4 regions of the uncultured Pseudomonas sp. genome follow, and region 2 is predicted to be linked to each of the others. Evidence: predicted binding sites of a transcription regulator. Region 2 holds the regulator's gene; each other region holds the start of a gene.
What was found. The regulator FliA, encoded in region 2, starts transcription of late flagellar genes. The targets are predictions, from matches to a motif close to CTAAAGTTTNNNNNNNNNNNGCCGNTAA.
Positions count from the first base shown of each region.

Region 1 (2,201 bases), 3.9 Mb from region 2:
GGTTGAGGAATGCATTGCCGAGGATTACAAAGTGGTGACGTGGAGCACCCTGATCGGCACCATCCAGCGGCCCGCGCTCGGCTATCAACCCAGCGACAAAGTGCTGACTATCTCGGCCATGGCCTTCTGGACGCTGACCTCGAGCAACGAAATCCAGGAAATCTGCACCATGTTCGACATGGAAAGCTTCCGCTCACAACTGGGCCTGCCCAGCCAGCCCTTTGCGGCCAAGGCGCTGCCTTAGGGCATCGAACGCCAGCCAACAAAAAGCCCCGTATGCGAGCGGGGCTTTTTTATTCACAGCGGCTTAGCGCGCGCGTTCGTACAGCGGCATTACTTTGGGAATCGCCGCCTGCAACGCAGCAATCCGGCTGTTTGACGACGGGTGAGTACTCATAAACTCAGGCGGCGAACCTTCGCTGACGGACGCCATCTTCTGCCACAGGCTGATGGCGGCGTTGGGGTTGAAACCACCACGGGCGGCCAACTCCAAACCAATCAGGTCGGCCTCGTTCTCATTGCCACGGCTATTGGGCAGGGTCATGCCGTACTGCACTGCGGCATCAGCCAGCGCCAGGGAGTCGGAGCCCAGACCGAGCAAGGCACCCGCGCCCTGCTTGGCCATCTCGATGCCATAGGCCTTGGACATCGCCTCACGGCTGTGTTCACGCAGGGCGTGAGCCATTTCGTGGCCCATGATCGCGGCAATCTCGTCATCAGTCAGTTTCAGCTTATCGATGATGCCGCTGTAGAAAATGATCTTGCCGCCGGGACCACAGTTGGCGTTCAGCTCGGGGCTCTTGATCAGGTTGACTTCCCACTGCCACTGCGCCGAATCCGGGCGAAACAGCGGTGCCTGCTTGATCAGGCGATCGGCAATCGAACGCAGGCGCTTGGCGTTGTTGCTGGTTTTATCCAGCACACCCTTGCTGGAAGCCTCACCCAGGGTCTGTTGATAGGACTGCGCGTACATCTGATTGACTTCTTGAGTCGAGAGCGCGCCGAACATGTACTGCTTACGTTCAACACCTACTGCGCCGCCACTGGTGGTATTAACAGCCTGGCAACCAACCAGCAACAAGGCCGCAGTCAGGCCGGTGATTCGAGATAAAGGGCTCATCCGTGCTTCTCCAATTGAAACAGCAACGTATGCTAGGCCTCGCACCACTGCCGGGCAACTACCAGACAGCACTTGCCGGCTCGTCATACGACTCAGCGAGCACCGATAATTAAGGCTTTGCCCACGTCTGGCCGATAACCAGAGCACGCATAACAAGATCTCGCCTGGAGGCGTAATGAAGCTCAAGTCCATCCAGTTTTCCGTCCTCGTCTTTGCAGGAGCCAGCGTGCTTGCTGTGGTCGTGGCACTGATGCTTTATGCAATATTTTCCGGCATCCGCACCCAGGAACTGGTGCAGGCGCGCAGTCAGGCGCAGGTAGAGGACGACATCCAGCAACGCCTGATTGCCCTGGCCCAAGGCCAGGTGCGGCAGATCCAGCGCGAGCTGGAATACCCACTGACGGTCGCCCGCAGCCTGGCGCAAACCAATATGCTGCTGGGCAGCGAGGATGCCAGCGGCAACCCGGCGCTGAGCATCAGCCGCGAGGAACTGTCGAATCTGGTGCGCCAGACCGTGGCAGAGAACCCCAAGCTGCTCGATGCCTTTATCGGCTGGGAGCCGAACGCCTTCGACGGTAACGACGACCTTTACGCCGGGCAGACCGAGCAAGGCTACGATTCCAGTGGGCGCTTTATGCCTTGGTGGTATCGCAAAGCGGACGGCAGCCTGATGGTTGAGGCTCTTGGCGAAAATATTGAAGGCACGACCCTGCTGCCTACCGGCGTACGTGAGGGCGAGTACTATCTGTGCACCAAAGAACGCCAACAAGCTTGCATCGTTGACCCCGCGCCCTACGAAATAGACGGCAAGATGGTGCTGATGTCGTCGTTCAACGTACCGCTTATGGTCAAGGGGCAATTCCGCGGCGTGGTCGGCGTCGACCTGTCGCTGCAGTCCATCCAGGACTTCCTCAGCAACGCGGCTACCCAGCTCTACGAGGGTGCCGGGCAGATGGCGCTGATTGCCAGCAACGGCCGCCTGGTGGCCTTCACCGCAGATCCCAGCAAGCTTGGCGAGGTTGCCACGAATGTGCTCGACGCCGACGCCATCGCTTCGCTGAAGCACCTGCAAAGCGACACA
Region 1 is NZ_OX044366.1:290,482-292,682, forward strand. Features, by position in the region: gene Q0V31_RS01410 (ketosteroid isomerase-related protein) at 1-244, shown strand, start outside; gene Q0V31_RS01415 (M48 family metallopeptidase) at 308-1,120, opposite strand; gene Q0V31_RS01420 (methyl-accepting chemotaxis protein) at 1,296-2,201, shown strand, end outside.
Region 1: a site for FliA is predicted at 1,231-1,258, ahead of Q0V31_RS01420 (methyl-accepting chemotaxis protein). Genes of this name have one in related genera too.

Region 2 (2,201 bases):
ACCTGTCCGGTGAGGTCCTGATAGTCCTGAGCCAAGAGAATGTCGTTGAGGTGCCCGGAGATTTTCGCCCCGTCGCGCTCACTGCTGGCCAGAAACAACTCAACGCGCTTGGCCAACTCACGAAAACCATCGGCGCTCATCTCGCGGCGCATAAAGCGCCCCCAGTCGGCACTCAGGCTGTGCGCCTCATCACTGAGGCCATTCACCAGCGGTGCGCTCAACTCGACCAAATCCATGGTGCGATTGGCCGCTTTCTCGGTCATCGTCACCACATAATTCAGACGTTCGGTGGCATCGGTGATTTGCGACACTTCAGTGGCATGCGGCACACGGGGGTCAAGCTGAAAGTTGACGATGGCGTTATGCAGCTCACGGGTTAGCTTGCCAACCTCGTGATACAGACCACGGTCTCGCGCCTTGTTCAGCTCATGTATGAGCTGCACCGCTTCACCAAAGTTGCCTTGCTCGAGGCTGTCAACCAGTTGGCGAGCGTTGTGCTTCAGGGACGTCTCAAGCTCACCCTGAACGGAATCTTTACGTTCCATAGAACCTCATGGCAGACATCAGCCGTTGACCCGCTCGAATATCTTCTCAATCTTTTCTTTCAGTACCTGGGCCGTGAACGGTTTGACCACATAACCGTTAACCCCAGCCTGAGCGGCTTCGATGATCTGATCGCGCTTGGCTTCAGCAGTAACCATCAGTACCGGTAGGCTTTTCAGGCGCTCATCTGCACGCACGGCGCGCAGCAAATCGATACCGGTCATGCCTGGCATGTTCCAGTCCGTCACCAGAAAGTCGAAGCTACCGCTTTGCAGCATTGGCAACGCCGTAGTGCCATCATCGGCCTCTGCGGTGTTGGTGAACCCCAAGTCACGCAGGAGGTTCTTGATGATCCGTCGCATCGTTGAAAAGTCATCAACGATGAGGATTTTCATGTTCTTGTCCAAGTCGACCTCCGTACAGTCCCAGCGCACCCAGCAACCTGCATGCGCCTTTAATCGTGAAACCAGCAGCGTTAGCGAAGCAACTCAGCGTGCGCGCCACTCACCCAGGCGGGCGCGCAGACGAGCGGCACACTGACTGTGCAGTTGGCTTACGCGTGATTCGCTCACCCCCAACACTGCGCCGATCTCTTTAAGGTTCAATTCTTCATCGTAATACAGTGCTAACACCAAGCGCTCGCGCTCCGGCAGGTTGCCGATGGCATCCGCCAAGGCCGCCTGAAAGCGTTCATCTTCCAGATCACGAGAAGGTTCGAGGTGGTGGCTGCCAGCGTCTTCACCCAGCTCGCCATGCTCGCCGTCCTGTAACAGGTCGTCGAAGCTAAACAGGCGGCTGCCTAAAGTGTCGCCAAGAATGCCGTAGTAATCTTCGAGACTCAATTGGAGTTCGGCCGCAACCTCTTGATCTTTAGCGTCTCGGCCGGTTCTGGCCTCAACTTTTCGAATTGCATCACTGACCATGCGGCTATTGCGATGCACCGAACGCGGTGCCCAGTCGCCTTTGCGCACCTCATCGAGCATGGAACCGCGAATGCGGATACCGACGAATGTCTCGAAGCTGGCACCTTTACTGGAATCGTATTTTTTTGACGCTTCGAGCAAGCCGATCATTCCGGCCTGAATCAAATCGTCAACCTGCACACTGGCCGGTAAGCGCGCCAACAGGTGATAGGCAATGCGTTTGACCAGAGGCGCATAGCGCTCGATCAGCTGGTGCTGGGAATCCTGCGCCTGCGCTTTGCTATACATACGAAGTCCAGAGGCTGCTGTCATATGGCCGGGTCTGCAATCGGTTGCTGCACCAGACGCTCAACGAAAAACTCCAAATGGCCACGCGGGTTGGCCGGTAACGGCCAGGCGTCGACTTTCTGGGCTATCGCCTTGAACGCCAGTGCGCACTTCGAACGAGGGAAGGCTTCGTAGACCGCGCGTTGCTTCTGCACGGCCTTGCGCACTGATTCGTCGTACGGCACGGCACCGACATACTGCAGGGCAACGTCGAGAAAACGATCAGTGACTTTGGTCAACTTAGCAAAGAGGTTACGACCCTCCTGCGGGGTATGGGCCATGTTGGCCAAGACCCGAAAACGATTCATGCCGTGATCGCGGTTGAGCAATTTGATCAACGCATAAGCATCGGTGATCGAGGTCGGCTCGTCGCACACCACCACCAGTACTTCCTGCGCGGCACGGACG
Region 2 is NZ_OX044366.1:4,142,576-4,144,776, forward strand. Features, by position in the region: gene Q0V31_RS19285 (protein phosphatase CheZ) at 1-545, opposite strand, end outside; gene Q0V31_RS19290 (chemotaxis response regulator CheY) at 564-938, opposite strand; gene fliA (RNA polymerase sigma factor FliA) at 1,032-1,778, opposite strand; gene fleN (flagellar synthesis regulator FleN) at 1,775-2,201, opposite strand, start outside.

Region 3 (2,201 bases), 1.6 Mb from region 2:
CTTCCAGAACATCACCAATGCTGAGCGGGTATCCAGCAGCCTGACCGTCAGCCCTGCCGGCTCGACCCTTAGCGTCTCCAATGCCTTGGTGCAGGATGAAGTCGCATTTGCCGCCACCCCGGCATTTCCCGAGGCGGGTATCAGCGTGGTGTTCGGTAATCCCGACGCGGCCAGTTATGAAGTGTTCAAGTACGGTACTGCTACCCCAGCCTTGGCCACCGGCAAGCTGGATAGCAACCCAGATCAGAGCGATAAACTGGTTTTCCGTGGCGTGACCCTGCAATTTGATGGCGTGCCCGTTGGCGGTGAAACTGTCGTGGTCGGTGCCAAGTCGGCTATCAGTGTCGCGGCTTCGAGCAATCCGGCGCAGAGTCTGAGCGTAGCCGTTACAGACCCCGCCGCGACTTATGCCGCGTTTACTCCTGCCAGCCAGCTGAGCTTTACAATTGAGGCTGAACCCTTACCCTCGACTGACTTCAACTTTGCTGCGCCCTACGCCTTGACCCCTGGGTTTTCCAGTGTGGCTACGGCTTATCCGCTGACCCTGCAAAGCAATGGTTTGTCGATCACCCTGGCCACTCCCCCAGTGGCCGGAGACACCTTCACCCTTGGCCGCCAGGCAGAAGAAAAGCAGGGCATTCTCGACACCATCGCCAATTTACGCATGGCCTTAGAGAGCTCTATCGATAGCCCGGCCGGCAATCGCGCGACCCGTGATGCGGTAGCGGCGGCATTGAGCAATATCGACTTGGGCATGAGCACCGTGGACAGCGTGCGCGGTGAAATCGGCGCGCGCATGAACATTATCGACACCACCCAAGTCGACAATGACGATGTCACCTTGGTCAACAAAGGTGTGCAGGCCAACCTGCGTGAGCTGGATTACGCCGAGGCGCTGTCGCGGCTGTCATTCCAGACCATCATTCTTGAGGCGGCCCAGCAGAGCTACGTCAAGATCAGCAGCCTCAACTTGTTTAACAAGCTGTAGGGTGGGCCGCGCAGCGGCGTAACCCACCGCGTTTTTGGCGTTAGCCATTGTTGGTGGGTTACGCGGTGCACAGGCTCATCGGTGTCTGTAAATACGCGGCCCAGCGCCGCTAACCCACCCTACATAAGGTCAAGACGTGCGACGGCTCCTTGGCAGCCCTTGGGTTTACGGTGATCAAGCGCGGCAACAAGCTGTTTTTAAACACCAAAAAAACTGCAAGAGTTTTTTAAAAAACTCCTAAAGCTCCCGCAGCAAGCGCCGATACAAAGTACGAATGCGAACTTTATGGGTGCCTGGGCAAAGCCCGCCCAAGCTCGCACGCTCAGGCAAACACGTTAGTCCTTGGAGGACACCATCATGGCCTTAACAGTTAACACCAACATTGCGTCGCTCAATACTCAGCGCAACCTGACCAGCTCGTCGAATGCCCTGAACACCTCGCTGGAGCGCCTGTCCACCGGTTCGCGCATCAACAGCGCCAAAGACGACGCCGCCGGCCTGCAAATCTCCAATCGTCTGACCAGCCAGATCAGCGGCCTTAACGTGGCGGTGCGTAACGCCAACGACGGTATCTCTCTGTCGCAAACTGCTGAAGGTGCCCTGCAGCAGTCCACTAACCTGCTGCAGCGCATGCGTGACCTGTCCATTCAGTCCGCCAACGGCTCTAACAGCGACTCAGATCGCGCCTCGCTGCAGAAAGAAGTGTCTGCGCTGCAGAGTGAATTGACCCGAATCGCCGATACCACCACGTTTGGTGGTCGTAAGTTGCTTGATGGTTCGTTCGGTACCTCAAGTTTTCAAGTAGGCTCAAACGCGTTTGAAACTATCGACGTAACCTTGAAAAATGGCTCGGCCAGCGCAGTTGGCTCGTTCCAGACCAATAGTGCAACAGGCACAACTAATACTGCTAAAGTTGTTGATAACTTAGGTATACCCGGTGCCTTTGGTACTGCTACAACACCTGCAAGCTTGTTTGCCGCAGGTACGCTTTCTGTGGTTGGTGGTGGTCAAACTGCAGACATTTCGGTTGGTAGCACCGAGAGTGCCAAGTCGTTGGCCGCTAAGTTTGATGGCGCGATCCCTGGGCTTAGTGCTACGGCAAGAACAGTATTCACTGCGGATGTGGCTGTAAGTTCTGCTGATCAAAACTTAAATTTCACTGTGACTGTAGGCTCGCAAAATGTACAGCTGATCGGCGTCACATCTACCCAAG
Region 3 is NZ_OX044366.1:2,572,306-2,574,506, forward strand. Features, by position in the region: gene Q0V31_RS12120 (flagellar hook-associated protein 3) at 1-988, shown strand, start outside; gene Q0V31_RS12125 (flagellin) at 1,346-2,201, shown strand, end outside.
Region 3: a site for FliA is predicted at 1,226-1,253, ahead of Q0V31_RS12125 (flagellin). Genes of this name have one in related genera too.

Region 4 (2,201 bases), 900 kb from region 2:
GTAGCTGAACAGCACGGCGACCAGAAGCCCAAAGAGCATCCCTAGGGCCGGAATCGCCATGGCCTGGGTCACGTTCAAATTGCTGGTATCAACTCCGCCACTGGCCACATTGGCCAGCAAAATGTCTTTCAGGAAAATCCCGCCAAAGCCCACCGGCAAAAACATATAGGGCGTGATCAAGCCAAAAGTCAGCACACAGGCGATCAAACGACGGTCGAGCTTCAGCTTGCTCAATACATACAGCAGCGGCGGTACCAGCAGCGGGATAAAGGCAATGTGAATCGGCAGGATGTTCTGCGAAGAAATCGCCACCACCAGCAGCAATGCGAGCAGCAGCCACTTAAGCAGCCCTGCGCCCTTACTGTCCTGCTGACCGACCATAGCCAACGCCTTGTCCGCCAACGCGTGGGCCAAACCGGATTTGGCAATCGCCACGGCAAATGCACCCAGCAACGCGTAGGACAAAGCAACCTTCGCGCCGCCGCCTAGGCCATTGTGAAAGGCCGTCAGCGAGCCTTCAAGGCCCAAACCGCCGAGCAAGCCACCGGCTAATGCACCGACTATTAGGGCTACAACCACATGCACGCGGCACAAGCTGAGAATCAGCATGATCCCCACTGCCGCAACGACTGCGTTCATCGATTTACTCCCGCAATTAAATAGGTCCGCGAAGGTTTCAAGCTTCTGTGGATGCTGCGCCGGTCCGGCGAAGGGCGCGTACTCTGCACAAACCTGAACGAGCTGTCAAAACAGCTGTAAATTATTTTATACATAGCGTCGCTAATTTCGATTACCCTGCCCTTTAAAGGCTCTTCCTGCCCGTAACTTGCCGCGCTTTACGCACCCTAAAACTTAAAGAAAAGTGCCTAAGCGCCGATAGGTGCTGTAAGCCACAGTCATAAAAAGGTCCTGATAATGCTGTTCAGCCGACTCTCCATCCAGTTGAAGATCACCCTGCTGGCAGGCTTGTGCTTGCTGGCCGTTGTTGCCGTTCTCGTTTCGGCTTCGGTCATTCAGGCCTCGCGCAGTGCCGAACTGGTCAAGCAGGCCAGCTCGTCGATGCTGCAAGAGTCAGCGCAATTGCGCATGACTGCCCGTGGTGAGTCACAGGCCCTGCAAATGCAGCGTTACTTTATGGATGCCTATCAATACGGGCGGAGTGCGGCTTCTCAGGTGTTGTTTATTCGTGAGCAAGCGGAAAAGCGTTTTCTTGATGCCTTCGACCTGCGTGAAGACCTGACTCGACAAGTGCACAGTGCTCTGGAAGCCAACCCAAGTTTGTTGGGCATCTACGTAGCCTTTGAGCCGAACGCCCTGGACGGTAAGGACGAACTGTTCGTCGATCAGGCAAGCCTGGGCAGTAATGACAAAGGCCGCTTCTCGATCTACTGGTCGCAAGGCAAGAGCGGGGATCTGGTTTCCGAAAGCTTGACCGAAGAAAACCTCGCCGACGCAACCCCGGGTCTCAGCGGTGCGCCTTACAACGCCTGGTACAGCTGCCCGCTTGAGAAAAACAAAGTGTGCCTGCTCGACCCCTATATCGATGACGCCGACGGGGTGAAAACCCTGATGACCAGTATTGCCTTCCCCCTCGAACAGGCCGGCAAAGTTATTGGCGTTCTCGGCGTGGATATCAGCCTGGCCAGCCTGCAAGAGCTTAGTAACGCGGCGCATAAAGACCTGTTTGATGGCGCCGGGCATGTCAGCATTATCAGCCCGGCCGGTTTAATGGCCGCGCACAGCCGTGACAGCAGCCTGCTCGGCGACAAGCTGGAGAAGGCCTTTAGCGAACAGCATGGCGATATGCTGCGCATGGTGGCCAACAATCGCCCAGAGGTGCTGCACCACAACGGCACCCTGCAGGTGCTGCAGCCGATATTGCCGACTCCTGAATCGCAGCCCTGGGGCGTGTTGATGGAAGTACCCGAGGAGGTGCTGCTCGCGCGGGCAACTCAGCTAGAAGCCGAGATGGATAAGATGAACACGCACAGCAGCGCCATCGCCTTAGGCGTGGGTCTTGCTGCCGGGGTCGTGGGCATCCTGCTTATTTGGCTGACGGCCTTGGGCGTAACCCGGCCGATTCTGGGCGTCGCGGCGATGCTCAAAGATATTGCCAGCGGTGAAGGTGACCTGACCCGCCGCCTGGACTATGCCAAGCAGGATGAACTGGGCGAACTGGCCAGTTGGTTCAACCGCTTCCT
Region 4 is NZ_OX044366.1:3,245,309-3,247,509, reverse strand. Features, by position in the region: gene Q0V31_RS15355 (Na+/H+ antiporter NhaC family protein) at 1-639, opposite strand, end outside; gene Q0V31_RS15350 (methyl-accepting chemotaxis protein) at 916-2,201, shown strand, end outside.
Region 4: a site for FliA is predicted at 853-880, ahead of Q0V31_RS15350 (methyl-accepting chemotaxis protein). Genes of this name have one in related genera too.